DNA from 3 places in the Pseudovibrio sp. Ad13 genome. Region 3 is predicted to be linked to each of the others. Evidence: riboswitches for the same ligand, from Rfam matches in the RefSeq annotation. Region 3 holds a riboswitch; each other region holds the start of a gene.

What was found. A riboswitch is a leader RNA that binds a small molecule or an ion and turns the genes downstream of it on or off. The one in region 3 is predicted to bind cobalamin.
Region 1: another riboswitch for cobalamin. It lies ahead of PsAD13_RS02955 (ABC transporter ATP-binding protein); the one in region 3 lies ahead of PsAD13_RS22235 (energy-coupling factor ABC transporter permease).
Region 2: another riboswitch for cobalamin. It lies ahead of cobU (bifunctional adenosylcobinamide kinase/adenosylcobinamide-phosphate guanylyltransferase); the one in region 3 lies ahead of PsAD13_RS22235 (energy-coupling factor ABC transporter permease).

What each region holds. Positions count from the first base shown of each region.
Region 1 is NZ_LMCC01000002.1:459,181-465,352, reverse strand. It holds gene PsAD13_RS02960 (RNA ligase family protein) at 183-809, shown strand; cobalamin riboswitch at 933-1,143, shown strand; gene PsAD13_RS02955 (ABC transporter ATP-binding protein) at 1,488-2,270, shown strand; gene PsAD13_RS02950 (ABC transporter substrate-binding protein) at 2,283-3,221, shown strand; gene PsAD13_RS02945 (iron ABC transporter permease) at 3,224-4,279, shown strand; gene PsAD13_RS02940 (class I SAM-dependent methyltransferase) at 4,537-5,244, shown strand; gene PsAD13_RS02935 (DUF1499 domain-containing protein) at 5,421-5,912, opposite strand.
Region 2 is NZ_LMCC01000015.1:229,952-236,123, reverse strand. It holds tRNA gene PsAD13_RS18310 (tRNA-Asn) at 425-499, opposite strand; tRNA gene PsAD13_RS18305 (tRNA-Asn) at 539-613, opposite strand; tRNA gene PsAD13_RS18300 (tRNA-Asn) at 653-727, opposite strand; cobalamin riboswitch at 988-1,197, shown strand; gene cobU (bifunctional adenosylcobinamide kinase/adenosylcobinamide-phosphate guanylyltransferase) at 1,348-1,908, shown strand; gene cobW (cobalamin biosynthesis protein CobW) at 1,905-3,023, shown strand; gene cobN (cobaltochelatase subunit CobN) at 3,023-6,172, shown strand, end outside.
Region 3 is NZ_LMCC01000018.1:142,571-148,742, reverse strand. It holds gene PsAD13_RS22245 (EAL domain-containing protein) at 1-539, opposite strand, end outside; gene PsAD13_RS22240 (hypothetical protein) at 966-1,781, shown strand; cobalamin riboswitch at 2,138-2,349, shown strand; gene PsAD13_RS22235 (energy-coupling factor ABC transporter permease) at 2,385-3,050, shown strand; gene ettA (energy-dependent translational throttle protein EttA) at 3,274-4,923, shown strand; gene PsAD13_RS22225 (hypothetical protein) at 4,982-5,719, opposite strand; gene PsAD13_RS22220 (glycoside hydrolase family 18 protein) at 5,963-6,172, opposite strand, start outside.

The sequences.
Region 1 (6,172 bases), on a different contig from region 3:
TAGTTTTGACAAGGATGTAGTTAGTCGCGCTTGTTCGGGAAGACGGTGGGTGGTTGTGGTTGTTCGTTAAAGCTTGTAATCACCTCCCGATAAGAAGAAGGGGCAATGTCCTGGCTCAATGAGCATAGGAATTACAATCAGAGTTCCCTTATTAGCTTTGAAGATAAGGAGCTGCGGGATTGATGAAAAAGTATGGCCGCACCTATCACTTGCCCAGCTCTCCCGGTGTTATGAGCGATGACAAGATCCTGAAGGATTCGACGGCTCTGGCAAGCGCCGCAGAAGTTGTCTTTACCGAGAAGATGGACGGTGAGAACACAACTATTCTGCAGAATGGATGCCATGCGCGTAGTCCTGACAGTGGGTATCACCCTTCCCGTGATTGGATGAAAGCTTTTGCGGCAGGTGTTTCGCCATGCCTTGCTGAAGATGAGCGGATTGTTGGTGAGTATCTCTTCGCACAGCACTCCGTCATCTATGACAGCTTACCCACTTACTTTCTGGGTTTTGCCTGGATCGTTGATGGCGTCACACAAAGCTGGGATGCGACATTGGGCCGTTTTGCAGAGCTTGGCATTACCCCTGTTCCGGTGCTGCACAGGGGTTTGTTTACTCCAACCAGCGTCGAAGCTGTGTTGAATAAGTTGGATCTGAACAAGCAGGAAGGCTTTGTCGTCAGAACCACTGCGAGTTTCCAAGAGACTGATATGGCAACACATATGGCCAAATATGTGCGAGCTGATCACGTTCAGAGCGACACACATTGGATGCACGGTGAAGTCATCAAGAACAGGATAGTGAAGGGCTAGCGGTTCTGACGCTCGCCGATCTGGATCCCGCATCGAGTGCGGGATGACGGTGGGTGGGTAAGGCTGCTATCAACAGTGTTTCGAGTTCGTTTGCGAAACCTCTTGCAATTGGGGGGCTCAATACTCAGTATGCGCACCTATGGTTTCTGAGGTGCGAAAGGCCTCGGGATTAAAAGGGAACACGGTGAAGTGTAGCCAACAGGCGCTAATTCCGTGACTGCCCCCGCAACTGTAAGCGGAGAGCGAGGCCAAGCATGCCACTGGAGAGATCCGGGAAGGCTGGCTGAGCACAGACCCGCGAGTCAGGAGACCTGCCATTATGTTTCACTTCAACCCGGGCGGGGCGTCCCGGAAGGAGGCCATAATGGTTGAATCGGCGAAAGCCTGTCACATATCCGGTTTCTGTTTGCCCCTGCCTTTGCGCGGAGGGCCTTATGTTACCTGTTTCCTCAAGACTTAAACTTTATCCCGGATCGTTTGGCGAACCGCTGATAGTCGACGCGCGTGTGCGCTTGACTTTTGCCTCAGGATTCGACAATCAATGTAACGTTATAACGTTACATTGATGATGTGTAGCGTTTCACTCAGGTGGGTTGGTACGATGCTGGATCCTGTTTCTCATCATTTAGGCACCTTCAGTTGCCCGATTGGGGCTGAGCTGCGCAAGGGTGTTTTGGCATGAGCGCGGCTTTTGTTTCTGTTCGCGATGTTTCGTGGGCGCCTGATCGTAAGAGTTCGTTGGTTTTACAGCCATTGAGTTTTGAGCTGGCTGCGGGGCAAGTGCTTGGCGTGGTTGGCGCGAACGGGGCTGGCAAGTCTACGCTGTTGCGGCTGCTCTATCGGTTCAACAAGCCGATGAGCGGGCAGATTTGTGTTGCCGGCGATGATATCTGGTCCCTCTCCGCCAAAGTGACGGCGCAGCGGGTGGCGGCGGTGCTGCAAGAGCAGCCGACGGACTTTGCGCTGAAGGTGCGTGAGATCGTGGAGCTGGGGCGCACGCCTTATCGCAGTGGATTGGCGGCTTCTGGCGAACGGGACCGGCAGGTGGTGGACCGTGCTATCCGCGCTTTGCAGCTGGATGGGCTGGCCGGACGGTTGTTTGGCACGCTTTCTGGCGGGGAACGACAGCGGGTTATGGTGGCGCGGGCACTGGCGCAGGAGCCGGAGCTGCTCATTTTGGATGAGCCGACCAACCATCTCGACATTCGCCATCAGCTGGAAATCCTCAAGCTTATTGAAGAGCTGAATCTGACGATCATCACCAGCTTGCATGACCTGAACATGGCGGCGCAGGTGTGTGACCAGATCCTGTTGCTGGACCACGGGCAGATGCTTGGCTTTGGGGCGCCGGAGCAAATCCTCTCCCCCGCTTTGGTTTCCAAGGCTTTTCAGGTGCGTACGACACGCGATCAGCTGATGGACCGACAACACTCTCTTCTGACATTCGATCTTCATTCTTAAGGGTATTTTTTCATGAAAAAACTTGGTTTGGCGCTGGCTGTGGCGCTGCTTTCCTCTTCTGCTGCGCTGGCAGAGGTTTCCGTCAAGAGCTGTAACCGCACCGTCACATTTGATGGTGTGCCACAGCGGGCCATTTCCAACGATTCCAATCTCACCGAGATGATGCTAGCGTTGGAATTGCAGGACAACATGGCGGGTTACACTGGCATTTCTGGCTGGAAAACGCTGGATGCTGAATTGACAGACCAGGTGGCTGTATTGCCGGAGCTTGCTCCCAAATACCCAAGCAAAGAAGTGTTGATTGGGGCTGATGCAGACTTTTTTTTTGCCGGATGGAATTACGGCATGAAGGTTGGCGGCCCAGTTACGCCGGAAACTTTGGCACCGTTCGGGATCAAGGTTTATGAGCTGACCGAGAGCTGCATCCATATTGGCGAGAAGCCAAAGGTTTCCATGGATGACATGTACAATGATCTTTTGAACCTTGGCCGCATCTTTGATGTTGAAGAGCGGGCGGAAGCGTTGGTGCAGGCTTATCGCGAAGACCTTGCGCAGTTCAAAGCTGGCTTGAAGGCTGCTGACACACCTCTGCGTGTGTTTGTTTATGACGGAGGTGAAGATTCTCCGTTCACTGCTGGTCGTTATGGGATGCCAACCGCGCTGATTGAGGCTGCTGGCGGCACCAACGTGACGGATACATTGGATAAGAGCTGGGTGCGCGTGAACTGGGAGGCTGTGGTTGAGACCAACCCGGAAGTGATCGTGATTATCAACTACGGCGAAGTGACTGCTGCGCAGAAGCGTGAGTTCATGCTCAACAACCCCGCCTTTGCGGATATGGATGCGGTGAAGAATGACCGGTTCGTGACGCTGGAATATGCTGAAGCAACTCCGGGACCACGGAACATCAAGGCGATCAAGAAACTCGCAACCGCATTCTGGGGTAACTAACAATGAGCGAAGGAACCGGCGTTGTTGTAGCCCCCAAAGAGGGCTCTTCTCATCATTTGCTGCAGATTTGCTGCGTGGGATTGGCTGCGCTGGTTCTTTCTGTCTGCCTTGCGGTCTCCGTTGGGGCGGTTTCCATTTCCATGGAGACTGTATGGGGTGTTCTTGCCAACAAACTGGTGCCGGGCACGGTTGAGCCGAGCTGGTCGCTGGGGCGGGAGAGCATTCTCTGGGAGATCCGCCTGCCCCGTGCGCTGCTGGCGATCATGGTGGGGGCCGGGCTTTCCATCGTGGGAGCTTGCCTTCAATCCGTCACCCGCAACCCGCTAGCTGACCCGCATTTGATCGGCATTTCAGCTGGTGGCGCGTTTGGGGCGGTGTTGGCTCTGCTGCATACGGGGCTGTTTTTGGGGATGCTCACCGTACCTTTGCTGGCGTTTCTGGGTGCTCTTGGGGCAACGCTGCTGGTGATTGGGGTGGCGAAGTTTACAAGCGCTACCAGTGCCGACCGTCTGGTGCTGACGGGTGTAGCTGTGAGCTTTGTGCTGATGGCAGGCGCCAATATCCTCATCTTTTTGGCAGACCCACGGGCGACGCATACTGTGGTTTACTGGATGCTGGGCGGATTGGGGCTGGCGCAGTGGGCACATCTCGCCTACCCGTTGGTGGTGCTTGCTTTGTGCGGGCTCTGGCTGTGGTTTCGCGCAGGGCATTTCAACGCGATGACAATTGGCGATGAGACGGCGACAACACTTGGCATATCCGTTGGTGCCTTCCGGCTGGAAACCTTTGTGATTGGTGCGCTGATTACGGGTGTTATGGTCGCGTTTTCCGGCATGATCGGGTTTGTGGGGCTTATGGTGCCTCATATTGTGCGGCTGTTTGTTGGCGGCGATTATCGACGCCTGATCCCTGTTTCAGCGCTGTTTGGGGCGATCTTCCTATTGCTTGCAGATGCTGCTGCACGGACGCTGATGAAGCCGGAAGACATGCCGATTGGCATCATTACCGGGCTTATTGGCGGGATTTTCTTTATCTGGCTCTTACGGGAAAAGCGGTAGCTCTGCCGTTTTTCAGGGGTTCTGACACCTCGTTGTCGCTGCGATATGAGCTTGAGCTTGCCGTCATCACGACACAGTTTTTTCGCGTTAGACTCATACAAGGCCCATCTGGCAGCATGGCAGAAACACGGATTTTGAAAGGTATTTACCTTTATTCCAGTTGGTTTCGGCTGCTTTTAATTATGGTTTTGTCGCATATTCCTAGGCGTTGATCAGAGGTCTTGTTCGGGAACATGTGTTTGATGCGGAGTACGTGAATGACATCTCGGTTGTATAGCGATTTTGCCGAGCAGTATGATGAGGCCATTCAGGAGAACATCTACAACGCTCTTTTAGAGCGCCCCACCCTGCTTGGCATGCTGCCGCCGCTGCAAGGGCTGAAGGTGCTGGACCTTGGGTGCGGCCCCGGCGTGTATGCGCAGTTTCTCTATGATCACGGAGCTGATGTAACCTGCATTGATGAATCCGAGCAGATGCTGAAGCTGGTGAAAGAGAAGCTGGACGACAACGTAAAGTGCTACACCTCTGACCTGTCTAATGGGTTGCCGGAGAAACTGGAAGGCACGTTTGATATCGTGATCTGTCCGTTGATGATCCATTACGTCGAAGACCTGAACAAGCTTTTCAGAGACATCGGGAACGTGTTGAAGCCGGGTGGTTACTTCGTGTTCTCAACCCATCATCCGCTGGTGGATGCACAGTGCTCTCCAAGCGGTAGTTATCTGCGTCAGGAACATGTGACGGAGGAATGGAACACCATTGGTATGCCGGTGAAGGTGAGTTTTTATCGCCGCCCACTCTCCATGCTGTTTGGGTGGCTCTCAGCTGCCGGAATGTGTGTTGTGGACCTGCGCGAAGGGATGCCAGCTGCCGAGATGAAGGAAAAATCTCCAATCCACTATGAGAAGCTGCAGAAGAATCCGAGCTTCATCTTTTTCAAATGCCAGAGCCACTGCAGCAAGTAGGCCGCCCTCCTGACTCGCTTCAGACTCACTGGCTACTTACAGTTTTGTGAGTCTCAATGTTTCTGCGGTTTATCTCCCGCAGAGTCAGTGCGCTGTATGCAGTCGGGTAGATTCATGAGTCATTTCAAGGAGATATTGACTCTGCGAAACTCACAGGTGTGTTAGTTGCCTCTGAGTCAATTCTCAGTGTCAGTGAATGTGGAATAAATGCTTCTGAAACGCTCGTAGCGAGCCTTGTTGGCGCCCATATCGCTGTAGCCAACGCGGGATTGAGAGCGGTAGTGCACGACGCCTGCTTCTTCATCGATCCAGAGCTCTACATCGTCGTTGTAACCCATGCTTGAGCTCGTGAAGACGGCGTGGAGGTATGATCCTTCTACCTTGCTGATCTTGTTCTTGCCCATCTCCTGTAAGGTGTTGGTGAGAGCTGCCTGTGTGATCTCAAAGGAGGAGAGCATGGACAGAGGCTCTACACGGCGGGCTGTATCTTCTGTTTGAGAAGAGACGGCATTGGGGGAGTTGGGCAGGGCTGCAAACTGACCATCATGCACGCCAACATAATCCGGCACTCTAGAGTTTTGCCAAATAAGTTTTACAGTGACGCCAACCACAAGCGCGACCAGAAGAATTGCAATAACAGCCATTTTAGAAAGACCTTTGAATATCATCGTTCCCGGATTTCCCACTTGCACAAAGCATAACTCATTCAGAGGTTGCGGGCGAAATGAAATTCTAGTGTTTAGAGTGCGACACAATCTGTTCGCATCTCTTCCAGGTTTGCATTTGAAATCAGATAGGCTGCTCTGCAACTCTGAACATGTCATCAGAAACAGCAAAGGCGGAGCTGAGGATTAATCCAAGCGCCGCCTTAGAATGCTCAATCACGACTGACTTGCAAGTGCTCCCAGCCTCAAACATATGATCTGGT
Region 2 (6,172 bases), on a different contig from region 3:
AAAATCTAGTATTTTTCCGCATGAGCTAAGCTTTTGAAAGAACAGGGCTTCATTTCGGCCAATTTTTTGTGGGTGCCAAGGGCTGTCGGACGGTATTGGGGCTCGTGGCTGATATGCACAGCTCTCCCAACTTATGAACTCCCTGAAAATTTAAGGAGCCAATGCTGCGTCAGTGGGTGGCCATGTGCAGGATCAGGGTGAGTTTTAACGCAAAATGGAACGCCTCCGCTTTTGTGCGGAAGAGAGTTCTACCCAAATGGACTTTATGTCTTCGGCCAGCGGCACTTGATAGTGCTGCACCTTCGCTTCGCGTGAACATGGTTTTCTACCCATCATTTTTCTTGTTTTCTGGATAGACGCGCACGCACGTGCTTTGTGAAGAGATAAGCTATTTAAGAAGAAGGGGAGGATATAAAGAGAAGTATGGCTCCCCGGGCCGGATTCGAACCAGCGACCAAGCGGTTAACAGCCGCTTGCTCTACCACTGAGCTACCGGGGATCATACTATGGCTGCCATTGGCGGCGATCGATAAAGAAGTGGCTCCCCGGGCCGGATTCGAACCAGCGACCAAGCGGTTAACAGCCGCTTGCTCTACCACTGAGCTACCGGGGATCACGATGATCTTGCCGTATGGCTGCAAACGAAAAAGGATGGCTCCCCGGGCCGGATTCGAACCAGCGACCAAGCGGTTAACAGCCGCTTGCTCTACCACTGAGCTACCGGGGATCATGACACCCTTGCGAGTTTGCCTCGCCGTTTGCGTGAGGAGGCTTTTACAGAGGCATGTTGTGTTTGCCAAGTCGTTTTTTGCGTATTTTTCGATTTGTGGACAGTTTCTCTATTTTTTTATTGAGATATCCAAGGGGGTTAGCCAGAAATCTCCAAAAACCGCGGATTTTGCGGGTTTGATTTTCCGGTGATGTTGGAATCCTCACAAAGACAATTGACAGGAGAGCTGATTGCGTCCCACACTTAAGGCCAGAACTCCAGTTTCTTTTTGTTCCGGCTCAGGCTTTGGAATGACAAGATTAAACGGGAATGCGGTTCCATATATTATGGAGACAAGCCGCAGCTGCCCCCGCAACTGTGAGCGGTGAGACCTTAGCGAAAATCCCACTGGCCTTTTAAGGGCTGGGAAGGGGCTATGGTCGGTTGAGCCGCAAGCCAGGAGACCGGCTGGAGATATGATTTGACATAGGACTGCTGTCGGGTGGACGGCGAGAGGTGCTCATGACGCATATTTTCCTGTCTCCGTGCGAGACAGTTGCTGTACTTTCATATTCTTTGATTGAAGCCCCGGCTTCTTTGCGCGCATTTTTTCGTTTCTCTGGGACCAGCTAACCCAGATGGCTGAACAGAGAGGCGACCTTCGTGTTCGCCATTGCTTGGTTACGGGTGGAGCTCGTTCCGGGAAAAGCGCATATGCGGAAAAGCTGGTTATAAGCAGCGGGCGGCGCCCGACTTATATCGCGACAGGACAGGCCTTTGACGGTGAAATGGAGGAGCGCATCGCGCATCATAAGATGCAGCGGGGCGATCTTTGGGACACCGTTGAGGAGCCGCTGGAGCTTGTGCGCGTGCTGGAAACGCATGCCAGCAGCGATCGTGCGATCCTCGTTGATTGTCTGACACTTTGGCTTTCCAACCTTATGCACGGGGCGCGGGACTGGACCGTGGAGCTTGAGCGGCTTGAGGCGGTTCTTAGCTCTTTGCCATGCCCCGTTGTGTTTGTTGGCAATGAAGTGGGCATGGGCATTGTGCCTGAAAACGCCATGGCCCGCGCCTTTCGAGATGAAGCTGGCCGCCTGAACCAGCGTATCGCCGACCTTTGCCATTTTGTGATGTTTGTGGCTGCTGGACAGCCTTTGCAGCTGAAGCCTGCTGTTTTTCCGGAGATTTCCCTATGACTGTTTCTTTTGCTGCGCCTTCTAAAAAAATCCCTGCTGTCATTATCACTGGTTTTCTGGGTGCCGGAAAAACAACGCTGGTGCGTAACCTGCTGATGAAGGCACAAAACAAGCGCATCGCGCTGATCGTCAATGAGTTCGGCGAGATGGGCTTTGATGGCTCACTGGTGAATGGCTGTGCTGACCCGGACTGTTCTGCTGATGAAGTGGTGGAGCTGGCCAACGGCTGCATTTGCTGCACGGTAGCTGATGATTTTCTGCCGACCATGGAGATGCTTCTGGAGCGCGAGCAGGTGCCGGATGTGGTTGTGATTGAAACCTCTGGCCTTGCTCTGCCACAGCCGTTGGTGCGTGCGTTCAACTGGCCTTCTGTCAAGCCGCGCGTGACCGTTGACAGTGTGGTGACCGTGGTGGATGCACCGGCTGTTGCCGCTGGCAAAGTGGCCTGCGATGAAGAGGCCGTTGCTGCGCAGCGGGCAGCGGATGATGCGCTGGACCATGAAAGCCCGGTGGAAGAGCTGTTTGCGGATCAGCTGACCTGTGCTGACCTTGTTGTGCTTTCCAAAGCGGACCTTTTGAGCGAGGCAGAGCTGGCGGCGGTGAAGCAGACGATCCGTGGCCGTGTGCGTGATGGAGTTGAGATTGTGGCTGCCTCTCATGGCGAGCTGGCGCTGGATGTTCTGCTTGGGCGTGATGCCGGTGCGGAAGACGATATGGACTTGCGTCTGTCTCACCATGAAGCGCAGCATGCTCACGACCACGACCACGACCACGACCACGACCACGACCACGACCACGACCACCATCATCACGATCATTCTCATGATGATTTTGAGAGTTTTGTACTGCCAACCCGCCGGTTTGCCTCAATTGATGAGGTGAAGGCTCAGGTGGAAGCGGCCATGAAGGTTTCTGGTGTGTTGCGCATTAAGGGCAGTGTGGTGGTTGAGGGCAAGGCCGCGCCGGTGCTGGTGCAGGCGGTTGGGCCGCGTGTGGAGGCCTGGTTTGCGGCTGGCAGTGAAAGCCACTCCAAACTTGTTGTGATCGGTCTTGCGGGGCTGGACAAACACAGTGTGCAGGCTGCGCTGAGTGAATTTGAGTTGGTTCAGGCCTGATGCACGTACTTGTCGGGCAATCACGCCGATTGGATGATGGTGAAGAGGCCGTCGACCTTGAGCAGGCGCCTGCGGATGTTGTGTTTTTAAGCGCAGCAGACACAGAGCTTGCCGGGCTTGCGGCGGCGCATGCCCAGCATGAGGGCTACTCTCTTCGGCTTGCCAGTTTTCTGGCGCTGTCGCATCCGTACTCCGTTGATCTTTATGTTGAGCAGACCATTCAGGCTTCCAAGCTTGTTGTGGTGCGCCTTTTGGGCGGTGTTGAATACTGGCGTTACGGCGTTGAGCGGTTGGAAGCAGCTGCCCGCGCTGACGGGGTGAAGCTGGTTCTGCTGCCCGGTGATGACAAGTGGGACGAAGAGCTGGCGAAGCGTTCCACTGTGCCGTTTGAGAGCGCGCACATGTTGTGGCGATACCTGATTGAGGGCGGAGCGGAGAACCTTTCTAACGCTTTGCTTTATGCCGCGCAGAGTGCCGAGTTGCCTGTTGAGACACCATCGGAGCCAATGGCGTTGCCGCGGGCCGGGCTGGTGCTGCAAGGGCATTCGCTTCCTTCCTTAGATGATGTGCGGGCGAGCTGGAAAGATCCAGCCCGTCCGGTTGCGGCCATTGTGTTTTATCGGGCGCTGTACCAGAGCGGTGCAATCGAGCCAGTGCAGGCCTTGTGCCACGAGCTTGAGGCACAGGGGATAAACCCGCTGGTGCTTTATGTGGCGAGCCTGAAAACTGCGGAATGCGCTGGTGTTGTTTCCAGTGTGTTTGAGCAGTGCCCGCCGGACGTGGTTTTGAATGCCACAGCCTTTGCTTTGTCGAGTGCAGGTGCTGTTCATTCCGGCACGGTGTTGGACAATCCAGGTGCATGTGTTCTGCAGATCGTTTTGTCATCTTCCTCGGAAGAAGGCTGGGCGGAGAGCGATCAGGGCTTATCCCCGCGCGACCTTGCCATGCATGTAGTGCTTCCTGAAATTGATGGTCGTCTTTTGACGCGGGCGATCTCGTTTAAGGAAGAAGGTGGGCGTGATGTCAGGACCCAATGTTCGCTTGTTCGCTTTGTACCAAAACCGGACCGGATTGAGTTTGTGGCGGCGCTGGCGGCCAATTGGGCGCAGCTGAAACACAAAAACGCAAATCAACGCAAAGTCGGCATAGTGCTCGCAAACTATCCCAACAAGGATGGGCGTATAGCAAACGGGGTTGGGCTGGACACGCCTGCCTCTTGCACACACCTGCTTTGTGCCATGAAAACAGCAGGTTATGGAGTTGCTGAGGATGCGCCGGAAGCTTCCGAGGCGTTGATAGAGGACCTGCTGGCTGGTCCTACCAATTCACTTAGCAACGCAAACCAACGCAAAGGCGGGGAAGTGTTTGCGCTTGCTCGTTATAAGCAGTTGTTTTCTCAGCTGCCTTTGGCTGTGCGGGAGGGGATTGAGGAACGTTGGGGTGCGCCGGAGGACGATCCGCATATTGTTGACGGCTCTTTCCAGCTGGCGCTGAAGACTTACGGCAATGTGACCGTCGGCATTCAGCCCGCACGCGGCTATAACATTGATCCTAAAGAGACTTATCACGATCCGGCGCTTGTTCCGCCGCATCATTACCTTGCCTGGTACATGTGGCTGCGCGACAGCTTTGAGGCGGACGCACTTATTCACTTTGGCAAACACGGAAATCTGGAATGGCTCCCCGGAAAAGCATTAGCCTTATCAGAGGCTTGCTATCCGGAAGCCGTAATTGGACCTGTACCAAATATCTATCCTTTCATCGTCAACGACCCCGGAGAGGGATCGCAGGCAAAACGGCGGTTATCCTCGGTGATCATCGATCATCTTACCCCTCCGCTGGCCCGCGCTGAGAGCCACGGTTCTGCGCTGGAGCTGGAAGCATTGCTGGATGAGTATTACATCGCAGCAGGGGTGGACCATCGCCGCCTGAAAGCGCTTGGAAAAGAGATACTTGGCGTTGCTGCGCGTGAAGGCATGGACAAAGACATCGGCCTGACATCCGAGATGGATGAAGACACCCGTCTGGCGCGACTGGATGCTCATTTATGTGATTTGAAAGAGCTGCAAATCCGCGATGGGCTGCACATTCTGGGGCAGTCGCCAACAGGAGAGCAACGGGCCGAGTTACTGGTGGCTTTGCTGCGCGTGCCGCGTGGTGAAAAGCCTCATGAGAACAGCTTGTTACGCGCACTTTCTGAGGATTTGAATCTGGTGGAGTTTGATCCACTGGATTGTGCCTTTGAGCAGGCGTGGGCTGGTGAACGGCCTGTGCTTTTGCAGGAGCTTCTTGACGCGCCGTGGCGCAGCTGCGGGGATACGGTTGAGCGGCTGGAAGCGCTGGCACTGGCGTATGTCTCAGGTGAACGGGTGGTTCCGGCTGCGTTTACAGCGACTTGTGCCGTGTTGGAGGCGTTGGAGCAAGAGATTGCGCGCTCAGTAGATGCCTCTGGCGCTGCTGAGGTGGATGGGGTGTTATCCTCTCTGGCTGGGAGATTTGTCCCCCCGGGACCGTCGGGTGCGCCGTCGCGTGGTCGCCCTGATGTGCTGCCAACCGGGCGTAACTTTTATTCTGTTGACGTTCGCTCCGTTCCTACAAAGGTCGCCTGGAAGCTTGGTGAGAGAAGCGCTAGCGCATTGATTATGCGGCATTTTCAGGAGCACGGTGAGTGGCTGAAAAGCATCGCCATGAGCTGCTGGGGAACCGCAAATATGCGCACCGGCGGGGATGATATCGCTCAAGCGCTGGCGCTGATTGGGGCTCGCCCGGTTTGGGAAGAAGCTTCAGGCCGCGTTACCGGATTTGAGATTGTTCCACTTTCCGAGCTCCAACGCCCCCGCGTTGACGTAACCCTCAGAATTTCCGGCTTTTTTCGCGATGCGTTCCCACAACTCATACATTTGTTCGACGCTGCTGTTGCTGCTATCTGCGACCTTGATGAGCCAGATGATGCCAACCCACTGGCGGCGCGGTACCAAACTGAACTTGGGGAATTACTGGCCAAGGGTGTTGAAGAAGGACAGGCGCGAAAACGGTCCTCCAGCCGGATTTTCGGCAGTAAGCCAGGCGCTTACGGCGCTGGTCTGCAAGCTTTGATCGATGAGAAGCTGTGGGATAAGCGCGCCGACTTTGCGGAGAGTTTTCTTGAA
Region 3 (6,172 bases):
AAACCAACTGACAGCACGGTGTTTTGGCTAATCGGATGAAGCAGTAACCCTTGGACACCTTTCAGGTAGGCAGGGTAGATGACCCCGCCGATTGAGAGTGCGAGAATGATCGTCGCACGCAGTGTCAGCTGATGCGATAGAGGCAGATAAGCCAGAACTGCGATCATCGCTGCCATTGCTGCGTGGATTGCAGCGGCGTGGATGTCCCCCTGTGGTTTGAACTCCACTTGAGACTGCCAGAGGATCAATTGTGCCGTTACATCAGGCAAGTTCAGCGTTGTGTCGATGAGCAGGCATGCTGCTGAACTGATGGCGATGAGGAGAAGGGCACGGTTGAAAAAACGGGTCGCCCGCATACGCTCCTGAATAAACAGGCTGGAATAGACAATAAGTAATCCAAGAACACCAAGCGCGAACAATCCAACAGACAATATGGTCCATAGGTTCTGCTGCTGAGTGAGCAGTTCAGCTTGATTGAGCTGATTGTGCAGGCCACCTGTCGCAGGATCGAAAATCGACGCATACGATGACGCTGACATGAAGTGTATCGATAAACCAATTAAAACGAAAAGGAGCAATACAGGAAGTAAGAGGGCTCGAAAATGCATTTGGGTACCCCAGGAAATTCCTCGGCATAATTGTTTGAAATTATTGCGCATTTATTAAGAATTCTAGGGATGAACCGGGTTTAATTCTAAAAAGTATCGAAAAGTGCGGTGCATATGACGTTTATCTGACACTCCCAAAGCAAATTTATGAAAATTGTAAGTAAATGTTTCGTTGAGTGAAATTCTTTATATACGTGAATACTCGTATTTATCTTCAAGTTGAGAGGAAAGAGGGACGGGCTGTCAATTATGATTCTCTTCTCTTTTCACGACAGCATTTAGTTCATTTTTTATGGGCAATTGATGTGCATTGTAGTTCACCATCTTGCTGAAACAACTTTCAGGTGGTCTTGAACGATGCAGTGGTCCAGCTTGTTTTTATACTCAGCGGTTTCGGTTTTGCAGCCAACTGGCGGTGAGCGAGATAACATCTTGCCGAGTTGGAGCTCAACCACAGCGCGCCATGGTATCGTGGAAAGCATTGAGCGTATGGCTCGGGCCGGGAGCCCTGAATATGTGAAACTCGATGACCGTGTTGCTGTTTTGGTTGGCGATGGGGCTTTATGGAGTGACGCGCTGGCTGGCGCAGACAATGAAGTGAGACCACCTGAAGCTGGCGACAGTTTTGGTAGCTTTGCTGATTACTCTGAGAGTGTACGTGCTCATCTATCATTACGCGGGCCAAAGGCTGTTGGCGCAACGTATAGAGAGTTCGCTTTTCAGCCTCTGAAAGAGTTGGTGGGGTTCTTGAAAGAACATCACTTTCAGATTTGGGTTTTAAGCTTTGGAGACCATGAAGTAGATCGCACTATGGCAGAGTTGAACTACGGGCTTCCGAGATTTCGGGTTATCGAGGTTGCTCCCCACGCAGCGCCGGTGTCTTCAACAGATCTTGCCCGAATTATCTGGGAGAGGATAGGAACAGCACCCCAGATTTTTCTTGGACGATCTCACAGTGATCTTGGCTTGCTGAAGCTTGCTGGAAAAGGTGAGGGGGTGCTTAAAATCCAAATTTCTGCCAGCCAAAATGCTTCCACTCAGACACCGGATTCAACTCCTGATGATTCTGGAGAGCAGCAGAACTCCTGGAGCTTTGTGGTTTCTCCTGAGGAGCATTGGCTAAGGAAATATTCGTGGCAGGCACCTTCGGAGAGAACTTATAGCAAGAACTAATAGAAAATACTGAGACTTTCGTTGCAAGCTGCCCGAGATATATTTGATCTATTCTAGTTTTAATCGATTGAAAATCTGAGTGCTTTTGTAATGTTGAATAATATCCGATGTTTCTGAGGTAATTTTATTTATTTTGATGAAGATCAATGAAGAGATGGGGCACTCTGATATTTCTAAATACAGCTTCGGCTGGCACTCGGATGGGGGAGTGTCAACTTTCTTAAAGGCGTGTACCAACGGGTACACGCCTCTTTTTTTGCCTGCAGCTCTGGCGGGTTACGAAGGCTGTTGCATACCTCTGATTGTTGCTTATCCCAACTGCCTCTTATTTCTAGTTGTGTCTTCTCTTGTAATTTAGGATATTCCCGCTGTTGGGTTCTGTAGAAGCCAAGCTTCTTGGATGAAAAGGGAATGCGGTAGGGATGACCAAAGATGGGCCCGAACCGCAGCTGCCCCCGCAACTGTTACGTGGTGCGTTCTTCATAAAAGCCACTGGAGATGATCTCTGGGAAGGCGGAGGACGCAAAAGCCATAAGCCAGGAAACCTGCCCGACACGACATAAACTCATGACCGCACGGAGGGTGCGAAGAGGAGCATATTAAATGCATATTGAACCGGGTTACGTTTCCGCCGCCAAGGTTATTGCTGCCAATGCGGGTGCCGTTGGCGTTATTGTCTGGGGCTGCAAAGAGCAGATTTCAGAATTCCAGAAAGAGCCATTCACACCACTGAAAACGCTATTGGCTGCGGTTTTCTTCTCCATTTTCATGCAGAGCTTCCATATGTCTGTTGGAGCATCAGAACTTCACTTTGTTGGTGCAATGGCGATGTATCTAACGCTCGGGTTTACCCCTGTTCTGCTTGGGTTTGCCATTGGCTTGCTGTTTCAGGCGCTCGCTTTTGATCCGCAGGACATGTACCACCTTGGCGTCAACAGCTTGTCTTTGATGTTGCCGCTGATTGCTGTTCATTACCTGAGTGGCCGTGAGCTGTTTTCCAAAGAACTGACCAAGCGTGTGAACTTTGCGCAGATTCTGAAGTTGGATGCGATGTATTATGCTGGTGTGACTGGCATGGTTGGCTTCTGGTTGATGATTGGGGACGTTGCTACGCCGTTTACGGCATGGGCGCAGTTTGCTCTGTCTTATCTGGTAATTGTTGCTTGTGAGCCATTGGTCACCTTTATTGCAGTGAAGGGGCTCAAGGCCGTTGAAGACAATGCGATTGTTCGGAACCTGACAGTGGTTCCGCAGCTGAAGCTGGCGTAAATTTTTACGAGCCTGTTTGTTATTGGGGCAGCAGAGTAAACCTGCTGCCCTTTTTCTTGCGTGGAAGTGACCAGGTGTTGTCGTGAAATTCTCCGTTTGAAGAGAAAAAGCGACGGATTTGATCATCGCTGAAGTGTTATGGATTGCCCCTTGGCGCTGCTTCCACTATGAGTGCTCTCCAGAGATTTCATTGTTTACACAGATCAGGAGATGCAGGCAGTCCATGGCGCGCCAGTTCATCTATCACATGCACGGGGTCTCCAAGGCCTACGGTGCAAAAAAAGTACTCGACAATATTCACCTGTCTTTCTACCCGGATGCGAAAATCGGTATCCTTGGTCCAAACGGTGCAGGTAAGTCTACTCTTTTGAAGATCATGGCTGGTCTTGATAAAGAGTACACCGGTGAAGCATGGGCTGCAGAAGGTGCCAAAGTTGGCTACCTGCCGCAGGAACCAAAGCTGAATGAGGACAAGACTGTCCTTGAAAACGTGATGGAAGGCGTTGCGCACAAGCAGGCTCTTCTGGATCGTTATAACGAACTGATGATGAACTACTCAGATGAGACAGCCGATGAAGGCGCTCAGCTGCAGGACATCATTGATGCGCAGGATCTGTGGAATCTGGAAAGCCAGGTTGAGATGGCAATGGAAGCGCTTCGCTGCCCTCCATCCGACTCTCCTGTAAATAACCTTTCTGGTGGTGAGCGTCGCCGTATCGCGTTGTGTCAGCTGCTCTTGTCCGAGCCTGACCTGATGCTGCTTGACGAACCAACCAACCACCTTGACGCTGAGACCGTGCACTGGTTGGAACGCCATCTGCGTGAGTTCAAGGGTTCCGTTCTGATCATTACCCACGATCGCTACTTCCTTGACAACGTGACTGGCTGGATTCTGGAGCTCGACCGCGGTCAGGGCATTCCTTATGAAGGCAACTACTCCACTTACCTTGGTCAGAAAACCAAGCGTATGGAGCAGGAAGGCCGTGAGAACATGGCTCGTTCCCGCGCTATCAAGCGTGAACAGGAATGGATGGGCATGACGCCGAAGGGCCGTCAGACCAAGTCAAAAGCCCGTATCAATGCTTATGATGCGCTGTTGACTGCTCAAGAAGAGCGTATGCCTTCTATTGAGCAAATTCTGATCCCTGTTGGTGAGCGTCTGGGTAACAATGTTATCGACGTTCAAGGCGTTTCCAAAGGCTTTGGCGATCGTTTGTTGATTGATGATCTGACCTTCAAACTGCCACGTGGCGGTATTGTTGGTATCATCGGTCCAAACGGTGCTGGTAAGTCAACACTCTTCAAGATGTTGTCCGGTCAGGAAAAACCAGACAGCGGTGAAGTGGTTGTGAGTGACCGCGTTCACCTTGGTTATGTGGATCAGTCCCGTGATAAGCTGGATGACAGCAAGACCGTTTGGGAAGAAATTTCCGAAGGTGCTGAAGTGATCTACCTTGATAAGAAAGAGATCAACTCACGCGCTTACTGCTCCTCCTTCAACTTCAAGGGTGCTGGACAGCAGGCGAAAGTTGGTGACCTTTCCGGTGGTCAGCGTAACCGCGTGCATCTTGCTAAGGTTTTGAAGTCAGGCGCAAACGTTCTTCTGCTCGATGAGCCGACCAACGATCTTGACACCGAAACACTTGCAGCTCTGGAAGATGCACTTGAGAACTATGCTGGTTGTGCCGTGGTTATCTCGCACGATCGTATGTTCCTTGACCGTCTTGCAACGCACATGCTGGCCTTTGAAGGTGATAGCCACGTTGAGTGGTTTGAAGGTAACTTTGAAGACTACGAAAAAGACAAGGTTCGCCGCCTGGGTGCACACGCTGCAGACCCAAGCCGCATCAAGTACAAGCCACTTACTCGCTAAGTCTAGTTTGCTTGAAAGAATTAAGGCCCGCACTTTGCGGGCCTTTTTTGTTGTTTTACTAGATGGTTAGCAGCTCGAAGACAGGTTCACGCCGCAAAGCTTCTGTCTGCGCAGCACCTCCATCGCGGTCGCTTCGAATTTCGTTGCGATAGCTGGCAAAGTCCCAATGGTGTGGAGCAACGTCTGACGCTGGTCGTTCACCAGGTTGGATACCTGCATGAGAGAGTTTCTGCTCGATGGTTTCGACAAAGGATTTATCATTCTTCAAATCTTGCGCCGTGTACTGGGAATCTTCAGCACTTGGGCGCAGGTAAAGAGTAAATTGAGCACCGACTTGTACGCGTGAGCCTTCTGTCACGCGTGTCATGTCGGTTACTTTCCATTTATCGACCGGAGAGTCTTCCGAAAAGAGAAGTGTGTTAATGGCATCAAAGGCTTGTGGTACCTGACTAGGCTCGATGCTTAAATGAATTTTGTCACCCGCAAACTCACCTTTTGCGTTCGGATCAATGCGCTTGGTGTGGATGAAGCTGTCCTGGCTCTCAATATTGAGCGTTCGCCAACCACTGTTCTCTGACCCCCAGCCACTGTTCTTTGCTGCTTCGAAGTTTGGTGGGTTTGCTGCAGGGCGGAATACTGGTGCCGGCAGGTCTTTCACTTGTTGCGCAATCGCGTCCTGCTTACCAGCCAAACCTCCTGGTTTGTTGGCTTGGTGGTTGGTAGCAGCCTGTTGCTGAGGTTGGTTGAGCTGCAATGGTGGGACTTGCAGTTTAAGAGACAGTCCGAACTTTGGCATGAGATCCTCTCCTCGCTTGAAAACTTGAAGGCCGCGTCATCAGACAGGGCTGTCTGGTCCCTGTATTGCTGCAACCTTTGAGGGAGAAAATAGGGAATGTGCAGCGTGCATTACGTGCTGCTCGGCACTGATCACGAAATTGTTTTGGATCGGCGTTTGGGAAACCACTATTTGGTTTTAGGTGGGGTTTTGCTTCTGAGTGGCGGAGCAGGGCCTGCCCCGCCGTTCGCTGATAGCTTAGGATCAGTTACCAAGCGCCTTTGCCATGGTTGCTGCCCATTCATCAGTGCCTGTATCTGAACCGTATTGAGTGGGATATTGCCACCCCATCACGCCGGCAAAGTCAGGTTCTTTTGCGAGTAGAGGTGTGATGAGGTTGTCTACGATCTCATCAGCGGGCAGGTAGCCGTTTACTGCGGCTGAGCCGACGACATTTTGCAGCGTGGTCGGTTT